Regions from separate parts of the Paraclostridium dentum genome, predicted to be linked through region 1. Evidence: a T-box and tRNA genes for the amino acid it is inferred to sense, from the RefSeq annotation. Region 1 holds a T-box; the other holds one or more tRNA genes.
The links. The T-box of region 1 lies ahead of leuS (leucine--tRNA ligase). A T-box ahead of a tRNA ligase gene usually reads a tRNA of that ligase, here a tRNA-Leu.
Positions count from the first base shown of each region.

Region 2: it encodes a tRNA-Leu, which carries the amino acid that the T-box ahead of leuS (leucine--tRNA ligase) is inferred to sense. The anticodon was not compared.

Region 1 covers NZ_CP183813.1:547,682-562,364, forward strand. The annotation lists gene ACN6I1_RS02390 (KUP/HAK/KT family potassium transporter) at 1-725, shown strand, start outside; gene recX (recombination regulator RecX) at 793-1,434, opposite strand; gene nadD (nicotinate-nucleotide adenylyltransferase) at 1,572-2,261, shown strand; gene yqeK (bis(5'-nucleosyl)-tetraphosphatase (symmetrical) YqeK) at 2,264-2,827, shown strand; gene rsfS (ribosome silencing factor) at 3,010-3,363, shown strand; T-box leader at 3,394-3,590, shown strand; gene leuS (leucine--tRNA ligase) at 3,759-6,179, shown strand; gene ilvA (threonine ammonia-lyase) at 6,505-7,716, shown strand; gene ACN6I1_RS02425 (RidA family protein) at 7,877-8,260, shown strand; gene sdaAB (L-serine ammonia-lyase, iron-sulfur-dependent subunit beta) at 8,382-9,056, shown strand; gene sdaAA (L-serine ammonia-lyase, iron-sulfur-dependent, subunit alpha) at 9,080-9,958, shown strand; gene ACN6I1_RS02440 (D-alanyl-D-alanine carboxypeptidase family protein) at 9,986-11,329, opposite strand; gene ACN6I1_RS02445 (helix-hairpin-helix domain-containing protein) at 11,407-12,108, shown strand; gene selD (selenide, water dikinase SelD) at 12,164-13,210, shown strand; gene selA (L-seryl-tRNA(Sec) selenium transferase) at 13,235-14,644, shown strand; gene selB (selenocysteine-specific translation elongation factor) at 14,647-14,683, shown strand, end outside.
Region 2 covers NZ_CP183813.1:3,114,094-3,128,776, reverse strand. The annotation lists rRNA gene ACN6I1_RS14935 (23S ribosomal RNA) at 1-2,662, opposite strand, end outside; rRNA gene ACN6I1_RS14930 (16S ribosomal RNA) at 2,808-4,309, opposite strand; gene ACN6I1_RS14925 (hypothetical protein) at 4,663-5,076, opposite strand; gene ACN6I1_RS14920 (DUF2508 family protein) at 5,103-5,354, opposite strand; tRNA gene ACN6I1_RS14915 (tRNA-Val) at 5,537-5,612, opposite strand; tRNA gene ACN6I1_RS14910 (tRNA-Arg) at 5,626-5,702, opposite strand; tRNA gene ACN6I1_RS14905 (tRNA-Cys) at 5,713-5,786, opposite strand; tRNA gene ACN6I1_RS14900 (tRNA-Lys) at 5,808-5,883, opposite strand; tRNA gene ACN6I1_RS14895 (tRNA-His) at 5,892-5,968, opposite strand; tRNA gene ACN6I1_RS14890 (tRNA-Pro) at 5,975-6,051, opposite strand; tRNA gene ACN6I1_RS14885 (tRNA-Ile) at 6,076-6,152, opposite strand; tRNA gene ACN6I1_RS14880 (tRNA-Met) at 6,162-6,238, opposite strand; tRNA gene ACN6I1_RS14875 (tRNA-Phe) at 6,247-6,322, opposite strand; tRNA gene ACN6I1_RS14870 (tRNA-Ser) at 6,326-6,414, opposite strand; tRNA gene ACN6I1_RS14865 (tRNA-Lys) at 6,417-6,492, opposite strand; tRNA gene ACN6I1_RS14860 (tRNA-Gln) at 6,505-6,580, opposite strand; tRNA gene ACN6I1_RS14855 (tRNA-Arg) at 6,588-6,664, opposite strand; tRNA gene ACN6I1_RS14850 (tRNA-Gly) at 6,678-6,752, opposite strand; tRNA gene ACN6I1_RS14845 (tRNA-Leu) at 6,763-6,846, opposite strand; tRNA gene ACN6I1_RS14840 (tRNA-Tyr) at 6,861-6,945, opposite strand; tRNA gene ACN6I1_RS14835 (tRNA-Thr) at 6,950-7,024, opposite strand; tRNA gene ACN6I1_RS14830 (tRNA-Asn) at 7,029-7,104, opposite strand; tRNA gene ACN6I1_RS14825 (tRNA-Asn) at 7,136-7,211, opposite strand; tRNA gene ACN6I1_RS14820 (tRNA-Asp) at 7,228-7,304, opposite strand; tRNA gene ACN6I1_RS14815 (tRNA-Val) at 7,310-7,385, opposite strand; tRNA gene ACN6I1_RS14810 (tRNA-Gly) at 7,396-7,469, opposite strand; tRNA gene ACN6I1_RS14805 (tRNA-Glu) at 7,479-7,553, opposite strand; tRNA gene ACN6I1_RS14800 (tRNA-Met) at 7,568-7,643, opposite strand; tRNA gene ACN6I1_RS14795 (tRNA-Leu) at 7,658-7,746, opposite strand; tRNA gene ACN6I1_RS14790 (tRNA-Cys) at 7,761-7,834, opposite strand; tRNA gene ACN6I1_RS14785 (tRNA-His) at 7,839-7,915, opposite strand; tRNA gene ACN6I1_RS14780 (tRNA-Pro) at 7,923-7,999, opposite strand; tRNA gene ACN6I1_RS14775 (tRNA-Ile) at 8,032-8,108, opposite strand; tRNA gene ACN6I1_RS14770 (tRNA-Met) at 8,125-8,201, opposite strand; tRNA gene ACN6I1_RS14765 (tRNA-Phe) at 8,210-8,285, opposite strand; tRNA gene ACN6I1_RS14760 (tRNA-Ser) at 8,289-8,377, opposite strand; tRNA gene ACN6I1_RS14755 (tRNA-Lys) at 8,380-8,455, opposite strand; tRNA gene ACN6I1_RS14750 (tRNA-Gln) at 8,468-8,543, opposite strand; tRNA gene ACN6I1_RS14745 (tRNA-Arg) at 8,551-8,627, opposite strand; tRNA gene ACN6I1_RS14740 (tRNA-Leu) at 8,642-8,725, opposite strand; tRNA gene ACN6I1_RS14735 (tRNA-Tyr) at 8,740-8,824, opposite strand; tRNA gene ACN6I1_RS14730 (tRNA-Thr) at 8,829-8,903, opposite strand; tRNA gene ACN6I1_RS14725 (tRNA-Asn) at 8,908-8,983, opposite strand; tRNA gene ACN6I1_RS14720 (tRNA-Asp) at 9,000-9,076, opposite strand; tRNA gene ACN6I1_RS14715 (tRNA-Val) at 9,082-9,157, opposite strand; tRNA gene ACN6I1_RS14710 (tRNA-Gly) at 9,170-9,243, opposite strand; tRNA gene ACN6I1_RS14705 (tRNA-Glu) at 9,253-9,327, opposite strand; tRNA gene ACN6I1_RS14700 (tRNA-Met) at 9,342-9,417, opposite strand; tRNA gene ACN6I1_RS14695 (tRNA-Leu) at 9,432-9,520, opposite strand; rRNA gene rrf (5S ribosomal RNA) at 9,526-9,642, opposite strand; rRNA gene ACN6I1_RS14685 (23S ribosomal RNA) at 9,781-12,695, opposite strand; rRNA gene ACN6I1_RS14680 (16S ribosomal RNA) at 12,841-14,342, opposite strand; gene ACN6I1_RS14675 (glutaredoxin family protein) at 14,647-14,683, opposite strand, start outside.

The DNA.
Region 1 (14,683 bases):
TATCGAAATTCTTCAAAGGTGGATATATAACATTAATAATAGGGTTAATTATAATACTTATTATGTATGTGTGGATTCATGGGTCAACTATAAAAAGAAAGCACAATAGATTTAGTAAAATACTTGATCATTTAGATAAATTTGATGCAATAAAGAAAGATACAGATATACCTATATATTCAACTCATACAGTATATCTAACTCAGTCTCAAAATAGAAATTATGTAGAGAATAAAATCCTACATTCGATATTTAATAAGAGGCCAAAACGTTCAAGATACTATTGGTTCTTACATGTAAAGGTAACAGATGAGCCGTACACAATGAATTATAGGGTTCATACAATACAACCAAACCAGATATTTAGTATAGAGTTTGAAGTAGGATTTAGAGTTGAGCAGAGAGTAAATGTATTTTTACGTGAAGTAATACAGGATTTAATTGCTTCGGGAGAACTATCATTTGATGTTAAAGATTATATGATAAATAATGATGAAGATAAAAATGTAGGTGATTTCAAATTTATAATTTTAGAAGAAGTAATTTCTAAGGAAAGTCAATTATCAAATTGGGATAATTTAATAATGAGTTTTAAAATATTTATAAAGAAAATCACTGTATCTCCTGAAAAATGGTTCGGTATAGATACAAGTATTGTTGAAGTAGAAAAAGTACCTATAACTATAGGTAGGATTAAAAAGATTAAACTTAAACGAGTAAATTAGAATATATAAGTATTAAAAAATTATGGAGTCCTCAAAATGTAATTATTTTGAAGACTCCCTAATTTATTTAACAATAATCTGACTCATCATAATTAAGAAGTTTATTTAAAACCCTTTTTATAATGTCATAACTAAATCCTTTATAAGCTAAGTGTTGAGAAATTTTTTGATATATTTTATTTCTATCTTCATTTTTCACACGTTCGTATCTTTTTTTAGCTAAATGCATTGCATTTTCAAACTCTACATCACTATCTATATCAGACATAACAGAATCTATCGTATTTCTATCAATACCTTTATTATATAAGTTTTGTTTTATTCTGTTTTTACCACACTTATTAACTTTTAAGTTTGTATTTGTTATTCTCTGAGCAAGATCTTCATCGTTTACGAAATTATACTTTCTTAAAAAGACTAGAACTTCATCTATAATATCCTCATCAAAGTCATTTGATAATTTGCTTATTATATTCTTTTCTGATTGAGGTGCTTTAGAAAGTATTGATAAAGCCTTGTTTTTAGCTTTTATATACATTTCATCATGTAGTAAACCTTTTAATACATTTTCATCGATTTCCATTCCTTTTTTTAAGTTTAACGCAAAAACTAGTTCTTTGTAAATTCCCATAAAAAACTGTTCATTTAAATATATGTTAACTCTATCTTCATTTTTTTTCTGAGCTTCTATTTTTGTTATTATAGACATAACTACCTCCTTAAAAAAACTTAACTTAATGCATTTTAATCATGTACAAAATTATACCGTAAAATATAGAATAATTGTATCAAAGAAGCTAAAATTAATGATACAATAAAAGTATAAAGGACAAAAGGAGATTTTTAATGAGAATTGATGAATTAGTATTAAAGGCGAAAAATTTTAACAACCTAAAGTCAAATTTTCATAAAATGGGAAATGAGAATGTAAATATAGGTATAATGGGAGGAACTTTTGACCCTATACATTATGCACATTTAGCAACAGCAGAATATGTAAGAGAAACGTACAATCTTGATAAAATACTTTTTATACCAACTGGTAACCCACCTCATAAATCAAAACTAAGAACGGATAAAAAAGATAGATATAATATGGTTTTATTGGCTACAATGAATAATGATGATTTTGTTGTTTCGGATATGGAGATAAATAGAAATACTAGAACTTATACAATAGATACTTTAAAAGAATTACATAAAATTTATCCAAATGCTAATATATACTTTATAACTGGAGCTGATACTATTTGCGATATGGAAAGTTGGAAAGATGTTGGGGAAAATTTTGAATTAGCAACTTTTATAGCAGCAAATAGACCGGGAATAAATTCTAATGAAGCTAAAATGAAAATAGAAAGATTAAAATCTAGATATGATGCTAATATAAGGTCAGTAAATGTTCCTTCGCTGGATATATCGTCAACTTATATAAGAAGCCATATAAAAAATGGGAAATCTATTAAATATTTAATACCTGAATGTGTGGAATCTTATATTTATGAAAAAAAAATATATACAAATGGAGTTGAATAATTTTGGATTCGCAAAATTTAATAATTAAATTAAATGAAATGCTACCTAAAAATAGAATGTTACATTCTGAAGGTGTTGCTAAGTGCGCAGTAAATTTAAGTAAGATATATGGATATGATGAAGAAAAGGCATACCTATCAGGTATACTTCATGATTGTGCAAAATATTTAAGCCAAGAACAAGTTGAGTATTATGTAAAAAAATATGAAATATACTTAGATGATTATGAAAAAGAAAACTTAGCATTGTCTCATAGTATAATAGGATCAGTTTTAGTTAGACATGAATTTTTTATAGATGACTTAGATATAGTAACTGCTGTTAGGTATCATACTACAGGAAGATCTAATATGGACATGCTAGAAAAAATTATATACATAGCGGATATAATTGAAGAAAATAGAAATTATCCTGGAGTAGAAGAACTAAGAGAGCTAGCTTATAATGGGCAAATGGATAAGGCGTTATTACAATCTTTCGATAATACTATAAAGTTAGTAATAGATAGAAAACAAATAATACATCCTAGAACAATAGAAGCTAGAAATTTTATTTTAGAAAAATAAATAATTTTTATAAAATAAATCACAATAAGTATAAATTAATAATAATATAGAATTAATAAATTGAAGAAGTGTAAATAATAGCGATAACAGGTCAACACTAAGAATATAAATTTAGTATTATGAAGTTAGTTTTTTGTGGTATAATATAAAAACGCAAAAAATAAGGAAGGTAGGAATTTAATATGACGACAGTAGAACAAATGGTTAAAGTTATATATGATGCTATTGATGATAAACTAGGTAAAGATATATCTATAATAAAAGTAGGAGAAGTATCAAGTTTATGTGATTATTTCGTAATAGCTACTGCAGGATCTACAAGACAGGTAAAAGCTGTAGCTGATAATGTAGAAGATGAACTTACTAAGTTAGGTATAGAATCAAGAGGTAAAGAAGGATACGAAACACAAGAGTGGATACTATTAGACTTTGGAGATATAATGGTTCACGTATTTAATGAAGAAAATAGAGCATACTATAACCTAGAGAAAATGTGGAAAGATGCTCCATATGTTGATGTTGACACATTAGCTTAATAATTATATAATAATAAGATATAATTAAAAATTAAAATAGACTAGAGTAGTAAAATTAAATTTAGATTTCAGAGAGCTAGTGGATGGTGTGAACTAGTATTAAATTGATTTGAACTTGCTAGATACAATCTATTTAACCGTAGTTGGTATAAAGACTAGTACGAGAGGATTATTTTTTAAAAATAATCAATTAGGGTGGTACCGCGAGTAATATCCTCGTCCCTAAACATTAATTTGTTTAGTGACGGGGATTTTTTTATACGTGTATATTGGTCAGCGAAGATGTTAGATTAGTTGATGACGAAACACTTAAAGTCCAAATGACTTTGTGTGAAGGAAACAACTAATCTAACAACGAGCGACCCACACGAAACAAAAAAATAGGAGGTAAAAAAATGAACGTTTATAAACCAAATGAAGTTGAAGCTAAATGGCAAAAAACTTGGGATCAAAATGATCAATACAAAACTGATACTAATGATACAACAAAACCAAAATACTACACATTAGAAATGTTACCATACCCATCAGGTAAAATACACATGGGGCACGTTAGAAACTACTCTATAGGTGATGTTATAGCTAGATTTAAAAAGATGCAAGGTTACAATGTTCTTCATCCAATGGGATGGGATTCATTCGGACTTCCAGCTGAAAATGCGGCTATAAAGCATGGAATACATCCTCATAAGTGGACTATGGAAAATATAGAAGACATGAAGGGTCAATTAAAATTATTAGGACTTAGCTATGATTGGGATAGAGAAATAGCAACATCTACTCCAGAGTACTACAAGTTCACTCAAGAAATATTCTTAAAGTTCTTAGAGCATGGATTAGCATACAAGAAAAAATCTTTTGTTAACTGGTGTCCATCTTGTGAAACAGTTTTAGCTAATGAGCAAGTTGTTCAAGGAGCTTGTGAAAGATGTGATTCAGTAGTAGTTAAAAAAGACTTAGAACAATGGTATTTTAAAACTACTCACTTTGCAGAAGAGTTACTTCAAGATTTAGATACTTTAGGTGGATGGCCAGAAAAAGTTAAAACAATGCAAAGAAACTGGATAGGAAAAAGTACTGGAGCTGAAATAACTTTCGATATAGATGGAAGTGATAAATCAGTAACAGTATTTACAACTAGACCAGATACAGTACACGGAGTTTCTTATATGGTTTTAGCTCCAGAGCATGATTTAGTTAAAGAGTTAGTTGCTGGAACTGAGTATGAAGAAGGTGTAGAAAAGTTTATAACTAAAATGTACACTATGACTGAAATAGAAAGAACTTCAAGCGACTTAGAAAAAGAAGGAATGTTCATAGGTAAACATGTTATAAATCCATTAAACGGACAAAAAGTTGAGTTATGGATAGCAAACTATGTATTAGTTGACTATGGAACAGGTGCAGTTATGGCAGTTCCAGCTCATGATGAAAGAGATGCTGAATTTGCAGCTAAATATAACTTAAACGTAGTTGAGGTTATAAATGAAGATAACGTAATGGTAAACTCTGGTGAGTTTGATGGAATGGAAGCTTCAAAAGCATTTGATGCAATAATAGAAAAAATAGAAGAAATGGGAATAGGAAAGAAAACAGTTAACTATAGATTAAGAGACTGGTTACTTTCTAGACAAAGATATTGGGGATGTCCAATACCTGTAGTGTACTGTGATGAGTGTGGATTAGTACCTGAGAAGAAAGAAAACTTACCTGTATTATTACCAACAGATATAGAATTTACAGGTAAAGGTGAATCACCACTTACTACATCAAAAGAATTTATGAATGCTACTTGCCCATGTTGTGGAAAGCCAGCTAGAAGAGAAGTAGATACAATGGATACTTTTGTTGATTCTTCTTGGTATTTCTTAAGATATATAGATGCCCAAAATACTAATGAGCCATTTAGTAAGGATGCAGTTAACAATTGGATGCCAGTTGATCAATATATAGGTGGAGTAGAACATGCTATAATGCATTTACTTTACGCAAGATTCTTTGTTAAAGCATTTAATGAAATGGGAATGTTAGACTTCAAAGAACCATTTAAAAACTTATTAACTCAAGGTATGGTTTTAAAAGATGGAACTAAGATGAGTAAGTCTAAAGGAAATGTTGTATCTCCACTTGAAATAATAGACGAGTACGGAGCTGATACTGCTAGATTATTCGTATTATTTGCAGCACCACCAGAAAGAGATTTAGAATGGTCAGAACAAGGTGTTGAAGGATGCTTTAGATTCTTAAATAGAGTTTATAGATTAGTTGATGAATTAGCTGATAAAGCTAAATGTGATGCTAATATGGGTGAATTAACTAAAGAAGATAAGGCTATGAGATTCACTATAAATGCTACATTAAAGAAAGTAACTGAAGACTTAAATGAGAAGTTTGGTTTCAATACTGCAATATCTGCATTAATGGAATTAATAAACGAAATGTACAAATATAAAGAGTTAGAAACTAGAAATGATGCAGTTATAAAAGAAGCTATAGAAACTATAGTTACAATAATAGCTCCATTTGCTCCTCATATAGGTGAAGAATTATGGACTATGATAGGTAAAGAAGGAAGTATATTTGATATATCTTGGCCAAAATATGATGAATCTGCTTTAGTTAAAGATGAAGTTGAAGTTGTAGTTCAAATAAACGGTAAAGTAAGAGGTAAATTAAGTGTTGCTGCTAATATATCAAGAGAAGATATGCAAGAAGCTGCAATGAATGATGAAAAGATAAAAGCTTTAGTAGAAGGAAAAACAATAGTAAAAGTAGTAGCTGTTCCTAAAAAGCTTGTTAATATAGTTGTAAAATAATAAATAAGTTATATAGAATAAAAAAGGTCTTTTTAAAAAAGACCTTTTTTTATTTACATAAGTAAGCAATCTAACTAAAAAAATAAGGTGATTTTAAAATTTAAAATGAAAAAATCATTAAAAATAAAATTAAATTAAAAAAAATAAAAAATTTTTTTAGGGGAAAAATAACAGGAAAACAGAGGAATCAACATGTTTGTAAATTTTTTGACAAATTGAAAAATTCCCAAAAAATGTTTTCCTGTTGATTTTTGATGGGAAAGTATATACAATAAAGATGTCAAACAATTATAAATTAAATCTAAACATTATGGGAGTGAGTAAAATGACAAGAGTTACATTACAAGATGTTAAAGATGCTAGAGAAACTATAAAAGACATAGTTAAAACAACTGATTTGTTAGAAAGCGTTAAGCTAAGTGAAAAGACTGGGGCAAACGTATATTATAAATGTGAAAACTTACAAAAGACTGGATCTTTTAAAGTAAGAGGGGCTTGCAACAAAATAGCAAGTTTAACTGATCAAGAGAAGGCAAACGGTGTTATAGCATCAAGTGCTGGAAACCATGCACAAGGTGTTGCACTTGGAGCTAAACTAAGCGGAATAAAAGCTACAATAGTAATGCCAGCTACTGCACCACTTGCAAAAGTTACTGCAACTAAAGGATATGGAGCAGAAGTAGTTCAAGAAGGTTTAGTATATGATGATGCATATGCAAAAGCTGTTGAAATACAAAAAGAAACTGGAGCAACTTTCTTACATCCATTCAATGACAAATATGTTATGGCTGGACAAGGAACAATAGCTCTTGAAATATTTGAACAATTAAATTCAAATGTTGACACTATATTATGCCCAATCGGTGGAGGGGGAATAATAGCTGGTATAGCAACTGCTGCTAAAGCTTTAAACCCAAATGTTAAAATAATAGGTGTTCAAACTGCTAACATACCATCAATGAAAGAATCTATAGAACAAGGACATGTTACAACTGCATTTAAAGCTACTACAATAGCTGACGGTATAGCAGTTAAAACTCCTGGAGATCATACTTTTGAAATAATAAAAGAGTTAGTTGATGAAGTAATAGTTGTTGAAGAAACTGAAATAGCACAAGCTATGTTATTCTTATTAGAAAACCAAAAATTAGTATCAGAAGGTTCAGGGGCAGTATCAACAGCTGCATTATTAAGCGGAAAATACAAACCAGCTAAAGGTGAAAACGTTGTATGTGTAATATCTGGAGGTAACGTAGATGTTAACACATTATACAGAGTTATAGGAACTGCATTAGCTTCAGAAGGTAGAAGATATGCATTCAAAACTAAAATACAAGATAAGCCAGGCGGATTAGCTGAGTTAACTCAAATAATAAGTGGATTAAATGCAAACATATTAAATGCAAATATGACAAGACCACCAAAAGAAACTCTTGGAAGTTTATATCTTGAAATAGAATTAGAAACATTCGACCAAGCTCATATAGATAAAATAAAATCAGCAGTAGAGTCTGCAGGGTTTGCAATAGAAGATTAATTTATGATATAATGGGTATATAATAAAAAAGTGAAATTATGCTTGCATAATTTCCACTTTTTTACTATATTCTGTATACAATATATACAATTTAGTAGTATAATATTACTGAAAAAAGTATAATATAAAAACAAAACCTATATAAAAGAAGGAGAGATTGATTATGAAACAAGTAATACATACAGAAAAGGCTCCTAAAGCAATAGGACCATACTCTCAAGCTATAAAAAATGGAAACATGGTATTCGTATCAGGACAAGTTCCATTTAACCCAGAAACTATGGAAATAGTTGAAGGTGGAGCAAAAGAGCAAGCTGCTAGATCATTAGAAAGCTTAAAAGAAATATTAGCTGCATCAGGAGCAACTTTTGCAGATGTAGTTAAGACTACAGTATTCATAAGTGATATGAATGATTTTGCTGAAATAAATGAAGTATACGCTTCTTTCTTCGGTGAAAACAAACCAGCTAGATCTTGTGTAGAAGTAGCTAGATTACCAAGAGATGTTAAAGTTGAAATAGAAGCTATAGCTATAGTAAAATAATAATAGACTTTAAAATGGCCATACCTCTTTATAGGATGGTCATTTTATGAGTTAAGCGACTATTGGAAATCATTTACAAAACAAAAGAAAAAAGACAATTTGATGAAAAGAGGTATTATTAATGGCTAAAGATTATAGTGTATTTGATGTCGTAGGACCAAATATGATAGGTCCATCAAGCTCGCACACTGCAGGTGCTGCAAGATTAGGGAAAATGGCATTAAAAATAGCAGGTAAACCTGTTAAAGATGTTAAGTTCTACTTACATGGATCATTCGCAGAAACATACAAAGGACATGGAACAGATAAAGCATTAGTTGGTGGTATATTAGGATTCCAACCAGACGACGCTAGAATAAGAAATTCTTTCGACTTAGCTAAAGAATTAGGTGTAAGCTTTGAATTCATTAAAGCTAACTTAGGAGAAAACGAACATCCTAACACAGTTAAAATGGAAATGACTTTAGAAGATGGGTCTAAGGCAGAAGTTAAAGGAGCATCTATAGGTGGTGGAAACATTAAACTTACTGAAATGGACGGATTACCACTTGACTTTAACGGTTCTAGACCAGCAGTTATACTTGAAATAAAAGACATACCTGGGGCTGTATCTTTCGTAACTGGACTTCTTGCTCATAACAACAAGAATATAGCAAATATGTCTACTAATAAGCCAGCTGGAGCTGAGTATACATTCGTTACAATAGAAACAGATGAAGCTTTAGATGTTGATGTATTAGATCAATTAAGAAAATTTGAAGTTATAGCGAAAGCTGTAGTTTTAGACAAATTCTAATGAGTAAGGAAGGGTGACAGAATATGAAATACAACTTTACAAGCGGAGCAGAATTAATAGAAAAATGTAAAGAATTTAACATGACTATAGGTCAATTATGTTTAGAAAGAGAAGCTGAATTAAGCGGACTTTCTAAAGAAGAAGTAAGAGAAAAAATGGCTGTTAGTTTAGATATAATGAAAAAAGCTACTGAAAGAGCTGTAACAGAAGATATAAAATCTGTTGGAGGTTTAATAGGTGGAGAAGCTAAAAAATTAGAAAATCACAGAAATACTCAAAAAACAGTTTGTGGTGGATTAATGAATAAAGCTTTAGCTGCTGCAATGGGAACAATGGAAGTAAATGCTTCTATGGGGCTTATAGTTGCTGCACCTACAGCTGGTTCTTGTGGTATATTACCAGGAGCTATAGTTACTATAGGTAAAGAATATGGATTCAGTGATGATGAAATGTTAGATGCATTATTTACAGCATCAGCTATAGGAGCTATAATAACTAGAAATGCAACTGTTGCAGGAGCTGAAGGTGGATGCCAAGCTGAAACTGGTGCTGCAGCTGCAATGAGTGCTGCTGGTATAGTTGAGTTAATGGGTGGAAGTGTAGAAGCTGCTGTTGCTGCTGCATCTCACTGTTTACAAAATGTAATGGGATTAGTTTGTGATCCAATAGCAGGTCTTGTTGAAGTTCCTTGTCAAGGAAGAAATGCTATAGGTGTTGCTAATGCTTTAATATCTGCAGAACTTTGTTTAGCTGGAATATTAAATATAATACCATTTGATGAAACTGTTGAAGCTATGTATAAAGTTGGTAGAGGTCTTCCAATGGAGTTAAGAGAAACTGCATTAGGTGGAGTTGCTGCTACTTGTACAGGAAACTGCTTAACTAAAAAAATATTCGGATAATAAAAAAGAGGCTATCAGCCTCTTTTTTTAATGTCTTTTCCTACGATTTTTTTTATTTGAATACATATTGCTTTTTTTCTTCGCATATATATTTTTTCTTCTTTTCTTTCTTCTTACCTTTTTCTTAACTAAAACTAACACAATGAAAATTACAACTATTAAAATTGCACCAATTATAATTGATTGGAAGCTTTTTACTATTGGATTGTTTAATATTGATGAAAATACATTTGTAACATCATTTTGAGCTATTAGAGGAATGTTTGCAACGGGATTTTTACCTTTATCCTTATAAACCTCTAATGTACCTACAGTATCACCTTTTTTTATTGGAAGCTTTATATCATTTAAATTAGCCTTAGCTTCAAATGTAGGTGTAGTTTCACCTTTATTAATAACTGTATAATAACTATACTTAGGTTCGTATTCTAATTTTCTTCCCTTTGCATACCATATAAACTTAGAGTCTACAAAATCATTTTTCTCAATCGCTTTTTGAGATTTGAAATTATCAAATCCATAATCTAAAAGAGTTCTACTATCTGTATATAAGTTAGGCTCACCATCTGCTTTAAATACAGCAGCAACTAATCTCATATCATCTTTTTTGGCGCTAGAAAGTAGACATTTACCAGCGTCATCTGTATATCCAGTTTTTATACCATCTACTATGTCATACTTAATATCTGTATTTTGTCCTTTATAAGGAATTGTAGTAGTTCCTGTTAAAAATTTGTTTGTGTTAATTAATGTTCTTTCTGGTGATAAATTTGTAGCTGGTACTTTTATTGTTTTTTTATTTACTATGTTTCTAAAATCTTCATTATTCATTGCTTCTCTTGCCATTAAAGCCATATCATAAGCTGATGTGTAATGTTCAGGGTCAGGTAATCCATTTGGATTATGGAAATGAGTATTCTTAGCACCTATCTTTTTAGCTTCTTCGTTCATTAAATTTGCAAATTCTGGAATAGATCCACTAATATGTTGAGCTAAAACAACAGCTGCATCATTTCCAGAAACTAAAAGTAAACCTTCTAATAGTTGCCTAACTGTAACTTGCTCCCCTGGAACTAAATACATACTTGTTCCACCTACATTTCCTATATTACCAACAGTTACAACCTCATCTAGGTTTTTGGCGTATTTTAACGTAAGGTAGGCAGTCCACATCTTAGTTGTAGATGCTGGGTATAAATTTGCATTAGAATTTTTTTCATATAAAACTTTTCCACTTGTGTAATCCATTAAAACTGCATATTGAGCAGATATATTAGGAGGTGGTGTTTCTGCGAATGAAATGTTACCAAATGCAAATAAATTAACAAAAGTTATTATGAATGATAATAATACTGATACTTTTTTTAACATTTTTTGTCCTCCGATTGTAAACTTATATTTTAGTATAACATATTTATGTCAATAATCAAATTTGAAGGAGTGATAAAATGAAGCAGAAGAAAAATTTTATTATTATAATTGTGATTATTGCCATAAGTTCAGTTTTTTTAATTAAAAATAATAAATTTATAGAAAAAAATGATTCTTATGTTGTAAGTGGTGCAGAAAGTGAAAAATCTAATTTAGAAAATAATGATATTGAAAAAAATGATAATAATCAAGGGGATTTCTCAAAAATAGAAAATATTGAAGATGTAAAAACTGTTGATAAAACTGAAAATATGACTAAAAAAATTAGTATTTATATAAGTGGAGCTGTAAATTCTCCTGGAGTTGTAGAACTAAAAAGTAATGAAAGGTTAATGGAAGGTGTAAAGCTTTGTGATGGACTTACTGATGAAGCTGACACAAATAGAATTAATTTAGCTATGAAAGTTAAGGATGAGGGCCATTATATAATACCTAAAGAAGGTGAAGAAATAGCACTTAATGATTCAAATGAAAATGCTGAAAATAACAACAATGATGGTAATGATAGCACTGAGGGTGACAATAAAAAAATAAATATAAATGGTGCATCTAAAGAAGAATTAGATTCATTACCTGGAGTTGGAGAGGTTACAGCACAAAAAATAATAGATTACAGAGAAGAAAATAAGGAGTTTAAATCAATTGACGAAATAAAAAATGTAAAAGGGATAGGTGAAAATAAATTTAATGATTTGAAGGATTATATCTGTATTCAATAAATGCTAATTATGATATTATTAGTTATGTAATGCTTTAAAGAAAGGAGACATAATTATGGAAATGATGAAAAGACTTACAGATATGACAACTTCAGGAGGATGAGCCGCTAAAATAGGGCCAGAGGTACTGGCATCGGTATTATCTCAATTACCTAAAAATACATCGGATAAAAAAGAAAATTTATTAGTTGGACTTGAAACTTCAGATGATGCGGCTGTTTATAAATTAAATGATGAAACAGCTTTAATTCAAACTTTAGATTTTTTCACTCCAATGATAGATGATCCGTACATATTTGGACAAATAGCAGCATCTAACTCATTATCAGATGTTTATGCTATGGGAGGAAAGCCTTTAGTTGCCATGAACATAGTATGTTTCCCAGCATGTCATGATATGAATGTACTAGCAGAAATATTAAAAGGTGGAATGGATAAGGTAAAAGAAAGTGGAGCTTTATTAGTTGGAGGACACACTGTTGATGATAAAGAACCTAAATATGGGTTATCAGTATCAGGAACAGTACATCCTGATAAAGTTTTATCTAATGCAACTGCAAAAGTAGGGGATAAACTAGTTATAACTAAGCCTATAGGAGTAGGGATATTAAATACTGCTATGAAAGAAGGTTTAGTAGATGAAGAAACTTCTAAAATCGTAGTTGAAACTATGGTTCATTTAAATAAATATGCAGCTATGAGCTTTGATAATATAAAGGTAAACTCAGTTACAGATATAACAGGATTTGGACTTTTAGGACATGCATTAGAGATGGCAAAAGCATCAGAAGTTAGTATAGAACTAAATGCTAATGAGATTCCTATATTAAATGGTGCTATTGACATGGCTAAAATGGGAATAATACCAGCTGGTATGTATAGAAATAAACAATATATATCAAGTGATGTTAAATTAGAAAACATAGAAGAAGCTATGGAAGATATATTATATGACCCTCAAACATCAGGAGGATTACTTATTTCTGTAGAAAGTAATCTAGCAGATATATTAGTAGAAGATATGAAGAAGAATGGGTCTATAGAAGCTAAAATAATAGGAACTGTTGTAGATAAAGAAGAAAAGTATATAACAGTAAAGTAATGACTTAAGGGGAGAGGAACTTTAATGAATAAAAGAGAATTATTTGCTCAATTACCTTCAGTAGATGAGATGTTAAACCAAGAAATGATAATAAATGCGTTAAATGAATATCCAAGAAATATTTTACTTGAAGGTATAAGAGAATCTATAGAAGAAAAAAGAAGAGAAATAGTAGAATTAAAAGAGGAAAATTTTGATAAGTTTGATATAACTATAGATGAAGTAGTGAGAAATACAATTAATAAATGTAATTTAAAATACTCATTATCATTAAAGAAAGTGATAAATGCTACAGGAACAGTACTTCATACAAATCTAGGAAGATCACTTCTTAGTGAAAGTATAAAAGGTGAGCTTTGGGAAGCGGCATCTAGATATTCAAACTTGGAATATGATATAGATAAAGGACAAAGGGGTTCAAGATATACCCATTTAACAGATACTATAAAACGATTAACAGGGGCTGAAGATGTATTAGTAGTTAACAATAATGCAGCGGCTGTACTACTGGTATTAAGCACTATGGCAAAAGGTGGGGAAGCTATAGTATCTAGAGGTGAGTTAGTTGAAGTTGGTGGTTCTTTTAGAATACCTAGTATAATGGCGTTAAGTGGAGCTGACCTAGTTGAAGTTGGTTCAACTAATAAAACTCATTTAAAAGATTATGAAGAAGCAATAAACGAAAATACTAAAGTTCTTATGAAAGTTCACACAAGTAATTATAGAATACTTGGATTTACACAAAGTGTGGATGTAGATGAATTATGTGAACTAGGCAAAAAACATGATTTACCTATAATTGAGGACTTAGGTAGTGGTGTTTTCTTAGATATATCTAAGTATGGATTAAGTTATGAGCCAACAGTATTAGATTCTATTAGAAAAGGTGCAGATGTAGTTACTTTTAGTGGAGATAAGATGTTAGGTGGGCCTCAAGCAGGTATTATAGTTGGTAAAAAAGAATATATTGAAAAAATGAAAAAGAATCAACTTACAAGAGCTTTAAGAGTAGATAAACTAACTATATGTGCGTTAGAAGCTACATTAAGAATGTACTTAGACGAAGAAAAAGCAAGAAAAGAAATTCCAACATTAAAAATGTTAACTTATACAATGGATGAATTAGAAGAAAAAGCTAACAACTTATATGAAAAAATAAAACATTTAGATAAATATGCAAATATAACAATTGAAGATGGGTTATCTCAAGTTGGAGGGGGATCTATGCCTTTAGAGACTATAGATTCTAAAGTTATATCTATAACTCCTAAAAATATAAATGTTTCAACATTAGAAAAGAAACTTAGATTAAGTGATGCTCATATTATAGCTAGAGTTTATGATGATAAGTATGTATTAGATTCAAGAACTATATTTGAAGATGAATTTGAAATTGTAAAAAATGAATTAGAAAAAGCTTTAATAGGAGGTTAAACATGAAAAACGTAATAATAGGAACGGCTGGACATATAG
Region 2 (14,683 bases), 640 kb from region 1:
TCCTCAAATTTCCTACGCCTGCGACGGATAGGGACCGAACTGTCTCACGACGTTCTGAACCCAGCTCGCGTACCACTTTAATGGGCGAACAGCCCAACCCTTGGGACCTACTACAGCCCCAGGATGTGATGAGCCGACATCGAGGTGCCAAACCTCCCCGTCGATGTGGACTCTTGGGGGAGATAAGCCTGTTATCCCCAGGGTAGCTTTTATCCGTTGAGCGATGGCCCTTCCATGCGGAACCACCGGATCACTAAGTCCGACTTTCGTCCTTGCTCGACCTGTATGTCTTGCAATCAAGCTCTCTTCTGCCTTTACACTCTACGCACGATTTCCGACCGTGCTGAGAGAACCTTTGAGCGCCTCCGTTACTCTTTGGGAGGCGACCGCCCCAGTCAAACTGCCCACCTGACAGTGTCCCAATACCTGATTCAAGGTATCTGGTTAGAATCTCAGTACTACAAGGGTGGTATCCCAAGGATGGCTCCACCGAGACTGGCGTCCCGATTTCATAGCCTCCCACCTATCCTGTACATGTAGCACCAAAATTCAATGTCAAGCTACAGTAAAGCTCCATGGGGTCTTTCCGTCCTGTCGCAGGTACCCGGCATCTTCACCGGGATTACAATTTCACCGAGTCTGTTGTTGAGACAGTGCCCAAATCGTTACGCCTTTCGTGCGGGTCGGAACTTACCCGACAAGGAATTTCGCTACCTTAGGACCGTTATAGTTACGGCCGCCGTTTACTGGGGCTTAAGTTCACTGCTTCGGATAAATCCTAACAGATCCCCTTAACCTTCCAGCACCGGGCAGGCGTCAGCTCCTATACATCGTCTTGCGACTTAGCAGAAACCTGTGTTTTTGGTAAACAGTCGCTTGGGCCTATTCTCTGCGGCCACCTCGGGCGTTAACCCTAACGTGGCACCCCTTCTCCCTAAGTTACGGGGTCATTTTGCCGAGTTCCTTAACAACAGTTCTCTCGCTGGCCTTAGGATACTCTCCTCACCCACCTGTGTCGGTTTGCGGTACGGGCACCTTTAATCTCGATAGAAACTTTTCTCGACAGTGTGAAATCAGCTACTTCGCTACTTAATTTCGCTCCCCATCGTACCCCAGCATTATCATGGCGGATTTGCCTGCCTTGACTGCCTCAGTACTTAGCCACACATAACCAACAGTGTGGTTAGCTTATCCTACTGTGTCATTCCATCTCTCAAACGATTATCGGTGGTACAGGAATCTCAACCTGTTGTCCATCACCTACGCCTTTCGGCCTCGGCTTAGGTCCCGACTAACCCAGGGCGGACGAACCTTCCCCTGGAAACCTTGGGTTTACGGCCCGTGGGATTCTCACCCACGTCTCGCTACTCATGCCAACATTCTCACTCCTATACTGTCCACACGTCCTTACGGTCATGCTTCAGCCTGCATAGGAAGCTCCCCTACCTATCATAAATGATATCGTAGCTTCGGTAGTAAGTTTTAGCCCCGGTAATCTTCGGCGCAGGATCACTCGACCAGTGAGCTATTACGCACTCTTTAAATGAGTGGCTGCTTCTAAGCCAACATCCTGGTTGTCTATGCAATCCCACATCCTTTACCACTTAACTTACATTTAGGGACCTTAGCTGACGATCTGGGCTGTTGCCCTCTCGACTATGAATCTTATTACCCACAGTCTGACTCCCAAGTATAAAATAACGGCATTCGGAGTTTGATAATCTTCGGTAAGCGCAATGCCCCCTAGGATATTCAGTGCTCTACCTCCGTATTTCTCAACCTTGAGGCTAGCCCTAAAGCTATTTCGGGGAGAACCAGCTATCTCCGAGCTCGATTGGAATTTCACCGCTATCCACAAGTCATCCCCGAGCTTTTCAACGCTCGTGGGTTCGGACCTCCACGAAATTTTACTTTCGCTTCATCCTGCTCATGGATAGGTCGCTCGGTTTCGGGTCTACGACAGCAAACTTAACGCCCATTTAAGACTCGCTTTCACTACGGCTCCATACCTTAAGTACTTAACCTAGCTTACTATCGTAACTCGTTGGCCCGTTCTACAAAAAGTACGCGGTCACACATATAAAGTGCTTCCACAGCTTGTAAGCGCAGGGTTTCAGGTTCTATTTCACTCCCCTCCCGGGGTTCTTTTCACCTTTCCCTCACGGTACTATGCGCTATCGGTCACTAAGTAGTATTTAGCCTTGGAGGATGGTCCCTCCTGCTTCCCACAGGGTTTCACGTGTCCCGTGGTACTCTGGATCACATCTAAAGTCTTCTCTTTTCAACTACGTGGCTATTACACTTTATAGCGGAGCTTTCCAACTCTCTTCGTTTACGATACCTCTTTGTTGATGATGTGTCCGCAACCCCAGCGAAGAAAACTTCACTGGTTTGGGCTATTCCGCGTTCGCTCGCCGCTACTTACGGAATCGAATTTCTTTCTTTTCCTCCGGGTACTTAGATGTTTCAGTTCCCCGGGTTCCCCTCACTAAGCTATGTATTCACTTAATGATACTTAGACATTACTCTAAGTGAGTTTCCTCATTCGGAAATCTTCGGATCAAAGTTTACGTGCAACTCCCCGAAGCTTATCGCAGCTTATCGCGTCCTTCATCGGCTCTTAGTGCCAAGGCATCCGCCCTGCGCCCTTAATAACTTGACCAGTTATTAAAAGTGTTATTTTTTAAAGAGTTTTCTTCTCTTATAATTGGTTTATTTAATCATCACTAAATGTTATGCAGTTTTCAAAGTACTAATTTTGAGAACAATAAGCTCTCAAAATTAAACAGTAGGTAATTACTCCTTAGAAAGGAGGTGATCCAGCCGCACCTTCCGATACGGCTACCTTGTTACGACTTCACCCCAGTCATTGGTTTCACCTTCGACGGCCGCTTCCTAAAAGGTTAGCTAACCGGCTTCGGGCGCCCCCAACTTCCATGGTGTGACGGGCGGTGTGTACAAGACCCGGGAACGCATTCACCGCAGCATTCTGATCTGCGATTACTAGTAACTCCAGCTTCATGTAGGCGAGTTTCAGCCTACAATCCGAACTGAGAATGGCTTTAAGGGATTAGCTCCACCTCGCGGCTTGGCAACCCTCTGTACCACCCATTGTAGCACGTGTGTAGCCCTAAGCATAAGGGGCATGATGATTTGACGTCATCCCCACCTTCCTCCGAGTTATCCTCGGCAGTCCCTCTAGAGTGCCCAACTTAATGCTGGCAACTAAAGGCAAGGGTTGCGCTCGTTGCGGGACTTAACCCAACATCTCACGACACGAGCTGACGACAACCATGCACCACCTGTCACCACTGTCCCCGAAGGGAAATCTCCGATTAGGGAGAGGTCAGTGGGATGTCAAGCTTAGGTAAGGTTCTTCGCGTTGCTTCGAATTAAACCACATGCTCCGCTACTTGTGCGGGTCCCCGTCAATTCCTTTGAGTTTCACTCTTGCGAGCGTACTTCCCAGGCGGAGTACTTAATGCGTTAGCTGCGGCACCGAGGGGGGTAACCCCCGACACCTAGTACTCATCGTTTACGGCGTGGACTACCAGGGTATCTAATCCTGTTTGCTCCCCACGCTTTCGTGCCTCAGTGTCAGTTACAGTCCAGAGAGCCGCCTTCGCTACTGGTATTCCTCCTAATATCTACGCATTTCACCGCTACACTAGGAATTCTACTCTCCTCTCCTGCACTCAAGTTCTCTAGTTTCAAAAGCTTACTACGGTTGAGCCGTAGCCTTTCACTTCTGACTTAAAAAACCACCTACGCACCCTTTACGCCCAGTAATTCCGGATAACGCTAGCCCCCTACGTATTACCGCGGCTGCTGGCACGTAGTTAGCCGGGGCTTCCTCCTCAAGTACCGTCATTATCTTCCTTGAGGACAGAGCTTTACGACCCGAAGGCCTTCATCGCTCACGCGGCGTTGCTGCATCAGGCTTTCGCCCATTGTGCAATATTCCCCACTGCTGCCTCCCGTAGGAGTCTGGACCGTGTCTCAGTTCCAGTGTGGCCGATCACCCTCTCAGGTCGGCTACTGATCGTTGCCTTGGTAAGCCATTACCTTACCAACTAGCTAATCAGACGCGGGTCCATCCTGTACCGCCGGAGCTTTGATACAAAAGCCATGCGACTTTCATATATTATCCCGTATTAGTATACCTTTCGGTATGTTATCCGTGTGTACAGGGCAGGTTACCCACGCGTTACTCACCCGTCCGCCGCTCTCTCCGAAGAGATCGCTCGACTTGCATGTGTTAGGCACGCCGCCAGCGTTCATCCTGAGCCAGGATCAAACTCTCAAATATAATTTAAAAAGTTGTCCATCGCTCAGCTAATCATTATCTGAATATCTGGCTTGGTTGTTTGTGTTTAATTCTTAAAAAAAGAATTTTTATAATTAACCTACTGTTTAATTTTCAAAGTTCATTTTTATTTTGCCCTTTTCTTAAGGACAAGTAATACTATACCATCTTAATTTAACATCGTCAACACTTTTTTAAAATTTAATTTTATTTTTTTATTATTTTTGAGTTTTATGTTGAAATTTACACATAATACAGTGTTTTTAATATTATATTATTTAAATAAAAATAACATAATATTATAATTAAAGTAGTCATTTAAAATCATAGACCACTTTAATTATTAAATTTATGAATTAATCAACTTGACTTAATAATCTTTTAGTTATATCTCTTAGTTTCATTTCTCCAACTTCTTCATGAGTTATTGCCACAACAGCTTTTATTCTATCTTCTGAATTATCCCACTTATATGATCTAACATTAAGAATAGCTCCTTCTGGCATTAATTCTTCTAAATCTACACCGATTTCATCTGCTAAAGTCATATATTCATCAAATAAATCTTCTGTTTCCATTTCACTTAATTCATATTCTTCTTTTATTATTTCATTTAACTCTTCAATATCTACACTAATTTGGAATGCAATAATATCTTCTCTTTTAGATCCTTTGCTTAAATCTTTATCCACTCTAAATGGACTTTCATTCTCTATTAATGATTTAATTTCTTCACTATCTACAATTTCATTACCGAATAATATGTACATATATAATTCTCCTCATCCTGTGTTAATTATTTAGCCAATGATTCAATTAAACACTCTTCCAAAGAATTTTTAATTCCTTTTTCTTTTGCAACCCTTATTAAATATGAGTATTTTGATTTTTTAGCTTCTAAATCATATATAGCTACATCAACTAACTCAGGGTCATTTACAAATTGAAAAAAATTCTCCGCATGTTTAATTTCTAATTGTGCTGCCTTTATTTCTTTTATAATTTTTTTATTCTCTATATCATATTTTAAAGTTTTTTTTCTAGGCATAAAAATTCCTCCAACAAATTTATTATTTACCTAGAATCTTGCCAAAAATAACTTTAGATATACCTATCTATGTCTTTTTAATGTATATATTACATCTTTAATCTTATTTTGACAATAGATAAAGCTTTCCTAAAATTAGCAATAAAAAAACATCTAATTTATTCAAATTAGATGTTTTACACTGGTGGGATTAACAGGGCTCGAACCTGTGACCCCCTGCTTGTAAGGCAGGTGCTCTCCCAGCTGAGCTATAATCCCGTATATTTATTTATGGTGCGCCCAAAGGGACTCGAACCCCTAACCTTCTGATTCGTAGTCAGACACTCTATCCAGTTGAGCTATAGGCGCATTATTATATTGGAGGCGACACCCAGATTCGAACTGGGGATCAAGGAGTTGCAGTCCACTGCCTTACCACTTGGCTATGTCGCCATTTTTCAATATATAAAAAAATGGTGATCCATCCGCGACTCGAACGCGGGACACCCTGATTAAAAGTCAGGTGCTCTACCGACTGAGCTAATGGATCAACTTTTATGGGGTGGATAATGAGAGTCGAACTCACGACCTCCAGAGCCACAATCTGGCGCTCTAACCAACTGAGCTATACCCACCATAATTGGTCGAGGTGGAGGGACTCGAACCCCCGGCCCCATGGTCCCAAACCACGTGCGCTACCAAACTGCGCTACACCTCGAAGTAATTCTTAAAATGATAAAAGTGGTGGACCTTCAGGGACTCGAACCCCGGACCTACCGGTTATGAGCCGGGCGCTCTAACCAACTGAGCTAAAGGTCCACTTTGTATTGGTAGCGGTAACAGGAGTCGAACCTGTGACCTTTCGGGTATGAACCGAACGCTCTAGCCAACTAAGCTATACCGCCACATATTTTGGTGCCCAGAGGCGGAATCGAACCACCGACACGGGGATTTTCAGTCCCCTGCTCTACCGACTGAGCTATCTGGGCATTTGGCGGAGAGGGTGGGATTCGAACCCACGGCCCCTTTCGGAGTCACTGGTTTTCAAGACCAGCTCCTTAAACCACTCGGACACCTCTCCATTGGTGATCCATCCGCGACTCGAACGCGGGACACCCTGATTAAAAGTCAGGTGCTCTACCGACTGAGCTAATGGATCATTTTATTTACTTGGCAGGGGATGCAGGACTCGAACCTACGCATGTAGCAGTCAAAGTGCTATGCCTTACCGACTTGGCGAATCCCCTATGAATGTGGTGAGCGCACAGGGATTCGAACCCCGGACACACGCCTTAGAAGGGCGTTGCTCTATCCAGCTGAGCTATGCACCCACATTATTTTATTTGGAGCGGGAAACGAGATTCGAACTCGCGACTTCAACCTTGGCAAGGTTGCGCTCTACCACTGAACTATTCCCGCATAGTACAATTGGTGCGGATGAAGGGAGTCGAACCCCCACGCCATAGGCGCCAGATCCTAAGTCTGGTGCGTCTGCCAATTCCGCCACATCCGCGCAAATTATTAAGTTGGTGGAGGATGGTGGATTCGAACCACCGAAGTCACTGACAACAGATTTACAGTCTGCCCCCTTTGGCCGCTCGGGAAATCCTCCACGTTGGAGCTAGTGATAGGAATCGAACCTACAACCTGCTGATTACAAGTCAGCTGCTCTACCGTTGAGCCACACTAGCGTATTGGCGGGAATAACAGGACTCGAACCTGTGACCCATTGATTAACAGTCAATTGCTCTACCAACTGAGCCATATTCCCACATTATTAGTTTATTTATTTTTAATTAAGTTGGCGGGAATAACAGGACTCGAACCTGTGACCCATTGATTAACAGTCAATTGCTCTACCAACTGAGCCATATTCCCGCGTATTTAATTATTTTGGCGACCTGGAAGGGACTCGAACCCTCGACCTCCAGCGTGACAGGCTGGCATTCTAACCAGCTGAACTACCAGGCCGCAATTGGTGGGACTAACAGGGCTCGAACCTGTGACCCCCTGCTTGTAAGGCAGGTGCTCTCCCAGCTGAGCTATAGTCCCATATTTATTCTGGAGCGGGTGAAGGGGATCGAACCCTCACAGCCGGCTTGGAAGGCCGGAACTCTACCATTGAGCTACACCCGCATATTTAATTGGTGACCCATAGGGGAATCGAACCCCTGTTACCGCCGTGAAAGGGCGGTGTCTTGACCGCTTGACCAATGGGCCTTATATAATTTTAATGGTTGCGGAGGCAAGACTCGAACTTGCGACCTTCGGGTTATGAGCCCGACGAGCTGCCAACTGCTCCACCCCGCGATGTTTTATTATAATGGTGCCGAAGACCGGAATCGAACCGGTACGAGAGGTAAGTCCCGCAGGATTTTAAGTCCTGTGCGTCTGCCAGTTCCGCCACTTCGGCATTCAATTTTTTTATGGAGGCGACACCCAGATTCGAACTGGGGATCAAGGAGTTGCAGTCCACTGCCTTACCACTTGGCTATGTCGCCTTACTGGGGTGGATAATGAGAGTCGAACTCACGACCTCCAGAGCCACAATCTGGCGCTCTAACCAACTGAGCTATACCCACCATATATTGGTCGAGGTGAAGGGACTCGAACCCCCGGCCCCATGGTCCCAAACCATGTGCGCTACCAAACTGCGCTACACCTCGATATCTAACTAAATAATATTTTAAACAAAAAATGGTGGACCTTCAGGGACTCGAACCCCGGACCTACCGGTTATGAGCCGGGCGCTCTAACCAACTGAGCTAAAGGTCCACATTTGTTTTTATATTGGTAGCGGTAACAGGAGTCGAACCTGTGACCTTTCGGGTATGAACCGAACGCTCTAGCCAACTAAGCTATACCGCCACATATTTTGGTGCCCAGAGGCGGAATCGAACCACCGACACGGGGATTTTCAGTCCCCTGCTCTACCGACTGAGCTATCTGGGCATTTGGCGGAGAGGGTGGGATTCGAACCCACGGCCCCTTTCGGAGTCACTGGTTTTCAAGACCAGCTCCTTAAACCACTCGGACACCTCTCCATTGGTGATCCATCCGCGACTCGAACGCGGGACACCCTGATTAAAAGTCAGGTGCTCTACCGACTGAGCTAATGGATCATTTTATTTACTTGGCAGGGGATGCAGGACTCGAACCTACGCATGTAGCAGTCAAAGTGCTATGCCTTACCGACTTGGCGAATCCCCTATGAATGTGGTGAGCGCACAGGGATTCGAACCCCGGACACACGCCTTAGAAGGGCGTTGCTCTATCCAGCTGAGCTATGCACCCACATTATTTAAATTTGGTGCGGATGAAGGGAGTCGAACCCCCACGCCATAGGCGCCAGATCCTAAGTCTGGTGCGTCTGCCAATTCCGCCACATCCGCGCAAATTATTAAGTTGGTGGAGGATGGTGGATTCGAACCACCGAAGTCACTGACAACAGATTTACAGTCTGCCCCCTTTGGCCGCTCGGGAAATCCTCCACGTTGGAGCTAGTGATAGGAATCGAACCTACAACCTGCTGATTACAAGTCAGCTGCTCTACCGTTGAGCCACACTAGCATATTGGCGGGAATAACAGGACTCGAACCTGTGACCCATTGATTAACAGTCAATTGCTCTACCAACTGAGCCATATTCCCACATATTTGATTATTTTGGCGACCTGGAAGGGACTCGAACCCTCGACCTCCAGCGTGACAGGCTGGCATTCTAACCAGCTGAACTACCAGGCCGCAATTGGTGGGACTAACAGGGCTCGAACCTGTGACCCCCTGCTTGTAAGGCAGGTGCTCTCCCAGCTGAGCTATAGTCCCATATGTTTATTCTGGAGCGGGTGAAGGGGATCGAACCCTCACAGCCGGCTTGGAAGGCCGGAACTCTACCATTGAGCTACACCCGCATATTTAATTGGTGACCCATAGGGGAATCGAACCCCTGTTACCGCCGTGAAAGGGCGGTGTCTTGACCGCTTGACCAATGGGCCTTATATAATTTTAATGGTTGCGGAGGCAAGACTCGAACTTGCGACCTTCGGGTTATGAGCCCGACGAGCTGCCAACTGCTCCACCCCGCGATGTTTTGTTAAAATGGTGCCGAAGACCGGAATCGAACCGGTACGAGAGGTAAGTCCCGCAGGATTTTAAGTCCTGTGCGTCTGCCAGTTCCGCCACTTCGGCACATCACCTAGCTACGTCCTACTCTCCCAGGCAGCTTCCCACCAAGTACCATCGGCGCTAAAGAGCTTAACTTCTGTGTTCGGAATGGGAACAGGTGTATCCTCTTTGCTATAGTAACTAGATTATGTTCTTGTCTTTTGGACAAGTATTATATTAACATTTTTTAATAAAAATGTCAATATTTTTTATAATATTTTGTTAAATATTATATTAGAGTTAATACTCTAAAAACTGAATAACATTTGTAAGATTAAATAATCTTGGTCAAGTCCTCGATCTATTAGTATCGGTAAGCTACATACATTGCTGCACTTACACCTCCGACCTATCAACCAGGTAGTCTTCCTGGGATCTTACCCTTACGGTGGGAAATCTTATCTTGAAGTTGGCTTCGCGCTTAGATGCTTTCAGCGCTTATCCATTCCGTACATAGCTACCCAGCCATGCCCTTGGCAGAACAACTGGTACACCAGAGGTACGTCCATCCCGGTCCTCTCGTACTAAGGACAGGTCTCCTCAAATTTCCTACGCCTGCGACGGATAGGGACCGAACTGTCTCACGACGTTCTGAACCCAGCTCGCGTACCACTTTAATGGGCGAACAGCCCAACCCTTGGGACCTACTACAGCCCCAGGATGTGATGAGCCGACATCGAGGTGCCAAACCTCCCCGTCGATGTGGACTCTTGGGGGAGATAAGCCTGTTATCCCCAGGGTAGCTTTTATCCGTTGAGCGATGGCCCTTCCATGCGGAACCACCGGATCACTAAGTCCGACTTTCGTCCTTGCTCGACCTGTATGTCTTGCAATCAAGCTCTCTTCTGCCTTTACACTCTACGCACGATTTCCGACCGTGCTGAGAGAACCTTTGAGCGCCTCCGTTACTCTTTGGGAGGCGACCGCCCCAGTCAAACTGCCCACCTGACAGTGTCCCAATACCTGATTCAAGGTATCTGGTTAGAATCTCAGTACTACAAGGGTGGTATCCCAAGGATGGCTCCACCAAGACTGGCGTCCTGATTTCATAGCCTCCCACCTATCCTGTACATGTAGCACCAAAATTCAATGTCAAGCTACAGTAAAGCTCCATGGGGTCTTTCCGTCCTGTCGCAGGTACCCGGCATCTTCACCGGGATTACAATTTCACCGAGTCTGTTGTTGAGACAGTGCCCAAATCGTTACGCCTTTCGTGCGGGTCGGAACTTACCCGACAAGGAATTTCGCTACCTTAGGACCGTTATAGTTACGGCCGCCGTTTACTGGGGCTTAAGTTCACTGCTTCGGATAAATCCTAACAGATCCCCTTAACCTTCCAGCACCGGGCAGGCGTCAGCTCCTATACATCGTCTTGCGACTTAGCAGAAACCTGTGTTTTTGGTAAACAGTCGCTTGGGCCTATTCTCTGCGGCCACCTCGGGCGTTAACCCTAACGTGGCACCCCTTCTCCCTAAGTTACGGGGTCATTTTGCCGAGTTCCTTAACAACAGTTCTCTCGCTGGCCTTAGGATACTCTCCTCACCCACCTGTGTCGGTTTGCGGTACGGGCACCTTTAATCTCGATAGAAACTTTTCTCGACAGTGTGAAATCAGCTACTTCGCTACTTAATTTCGCTCCCCATCGTACCCCAGCATTATCATGGCGGATTTGCCTGCCTTGACTGCCTCAGTACTTAGCCACACATAACCAACAGTGTGGTTAGCTTATCCTACTGTGTCATTCCATCTCTCAAACGATTATTGGTGGTACAGGAATCTCAACCTGTTGTCCATCACCTACGCCTTTCGGCCTCGGCTTAGGTCCCGACTAACCCAGGGCGGACGAACCTTCCCCTGGAAACCTTGGGTTTACGGCCCGTGGGATTCTCACCCACGTCTCGCTACTCATGCCAACATTCTCACTCCTATACTGTCCACACGTCCTTACGGTCATGCTTCAGCCTGCATAGGAAGCTCCCCTACCTATCATAAATGATATCGTAGCTTCGGTAGTAAGTTTTAGCCCCGGTAATCTTCGGCGCAGGATCACTCGACCAGTGAGCTATTACGCACTCTTTAAATGAGTGGCTGCTTCTAAGCCAACATCCTGGTTGTCTATGCAATCCCACATCCTTTACCACTTAACTTACATTTAGGGACCTTAGCTGACGATCTGGGCTGTTGCCCTCTCGACTATGAATCTTATTACCCACAGTCTGACTCCCAAGTATAAAATAACGGCATTCGGAGTTTGATAATCTTCGGTAAGCGCAATGCCCCCTAGGATATTCAGTGCTCTACCTCCGTATTTCTCAACCTTGAGGCTAGCCCTAAAGCTATTTCGGGGAGAACCAGCTATCTCCGAGCTCGATTGGAATTTCACCGCTATCCACAAGTCATCCCCGAGCTTTTCAACGCTCGTGGGTTCGGACCTCCACGAAATTTTACTTTCGCTTCATCCTGCTCATGGATAGGTCGCTCGGTTTCGGGTCTACGACAGCAAACTTAACGCCCATTTAAGACTCGCTTTCACTACGGCTCCATACCTTAAGTACTTAACCTAGCTTACTATCGTAACTCGTTGGCCCGTTCTACAAAAAGTACGCGGTCACACATATAAAGTGCTTCCACAGCTTGTAAGCGCAGGGTTTCAGGTTCTATTTCACTCCCCTCCCGGGGTTCTTTTCACCTTTCCCTCACGGTACTATGCGCTATCGGTCACTAAGTAGTATTTAGCCTTGGAGGATGGTCCCTCCTGCTTCCCACAGGGTTTCACGTGTCCCGTGGTACTCTGGATCATATCTAAAGAATTATCGTTTCAACTACGTGGCTATTACACTTTATAGCGGAGCTTTCCAACTCTCTTCGTTTACGATGACCTCTTGTTTATGATATGTCCGCAACCCCAGCGAAGAAAACTTCACTGGTTTGGGCTATTCCGCGTTCGCTCGCCGCTACTTACGGAATCGAATTTCTTTCTTTTCCTCCGGGTACTTAGATGTTTCAGTTCCCCGGGTTCCCCTCACTAAGCTATGTATTCACTTAATGATACTTAGACATTACTCTAAGTGAGTTTCCTCATTCGGAAATCTTCGGATCAAAGTTTACGTGCAACTCCCCGAAGCTTATCGCAGCTTATCGCGTCCTTCATCGGCTCTTAGTGCCAAGGCATCCGCCCTGCGCCCTTAATAACTTGACCAGTTATTAAAAGTGTTATTTTTTAAAGAGTTTTCTTCTCTTATAATTGGTTTATTTAATCATCACTAAATGTTATGCAGTTTTCAAAGTACTAATTTTGAGAACAATAAGCTCTCAAAATTAAACAGTAGGTAATTACTCCTTAGAAAGGAGGTGATCCAGCCGCACCTTCCGATACGGCTACCTTGTTACGACTTCACCCCAGTCATTGGTTTCACCTTCGACGGCCGCTTCCTAAAAGGTTAGCTAACCGGCTTCGGGCGCCCCCAACTTCCATGGTGTGACGGGCGGTGTGTACAAGACCCGGGAACGCATTCACCGCAGCATTCTGATCTGCGATTACTAGTAACTCCAGCTTCATGTAGGCGAGTTTCAGCCTACAATCCGAACTGAGAATGGCTTTAAGGGATTAGCTCCACCTCGCGGCTTGGCAACCCTCTGTACCACCCATTGTAGCACGTGTGTAGCCCTAAGCATAAGGGGCATGATGATTTGACGTCATCCCCACCTTCCTCCGAGTTATCCTCGGCAGTCCCTCTAGAGTGCCCAACTTAATGCTGGCAACTAAAGGCAAGGGTTGCGCTCGTTGCGGGACTTAACCCAACATCTCACGACACGAGCTGACGACAACCATGCACCACCTGTCACCACTGTCCCCGAAGGGAAATCTCCGATTAGGGAGAGGTCAGTGGGATGTCAAGCTTAGGTAAGGTTCTTCGCGTTGCTTCGAATTAAACCACATGCTCCGCTACTTGTGCGGGTCCCCGTCAATTCCTTTGAGTTTCACTCTTGCGAGCGTACTTCCCAGGCGGAGTACTTAATGCGTTAGCTGCGGCACCGAGGGGGGTAACCCCCGACACCTAGTACTCATCGTTTACGGCGTGGACTACCAGGGTATCTAATCCTGTTTGCTCCCCACGCTTTCGTGCCTCAGTGTCAGTTACAGTCCAGAGAGCCGCCTTCGCTACTGGTATTCCTCCTAATATCTACGCATTTCACCGCTACACTAGGAATTCTACTCTCCTCTCCTGCACTCAAGTTCTCTAGTTTCAAAAGCTTACTACGGTTGAGCCGTAGCCTTTCACTTCTGACTTAAAAAACCACCTACGCACCCTTTACGCCCAGTAATTCCGGATAACGCTAGCCCCCTACGTATTACCGCGGCTGCTGGCACGTAGTTAGCCGGGGCTTCCTCCTCAAGTACCGTCATTATCTTCCTTGAGGACAGAGCTTTACGACCCGAAGGCCTTCATCGCTCACGCGGCGTTGCTGCATCAGGCTTTCGCCCATTGTGCAATATTCCCCACTGCTGCCTCCCGTAGGAGTCTGGACCGTGTCTCAGTTCCAGTGTGGCCGATCACCCTCTCAGGTCGGCTACTGATCGTTGCCTTGGTAAGCCATTACCTTACCAACTAGCTAATCAGACGCGGGTCCATCCTGTACCGCCGGAGCTTTGATACAAAAGCCATGCGACTTTCATATGTTATCCCGTATTAGTATACCTTTCGGTATGTTATCCGTGTGTACAGGGCAGGTTACCCACGCGTTACTCACCCGTCCGCCGCTCTCTCCGAAGAGATCGCTCGACTTGCATGTGTTAGGCACGCCGCCAGCGTTCATCCTGAGCCAGGATCAAACTCTCAAATATAATTTAAAAAGTTGTCCATCGCTCAGCTAATCATTATCTGAATATCTGGCTTGGTTGTTTGTGTTTAATTCTTTAAAAAAGAATTTTTATAATTAACCTACTGTTTAATTTTCAAAGTTCATTTTTGTTTTGCCCTTTTCTTAAGGACAAGTAATACTATACCATCTTAATTTAACATCGTCAACACTTTTTTTAAATTTAATTTTATTTTTTATTTAGAAATTTAAACTTTCTTTGTTAAGCTTTCCAATTGCTGATGTTTTTTATTCATATATTATATATTTTTTTATATTTATATATGTTTTTATAATTCTAATAAACTGTCTATTCTAGTTTTATCA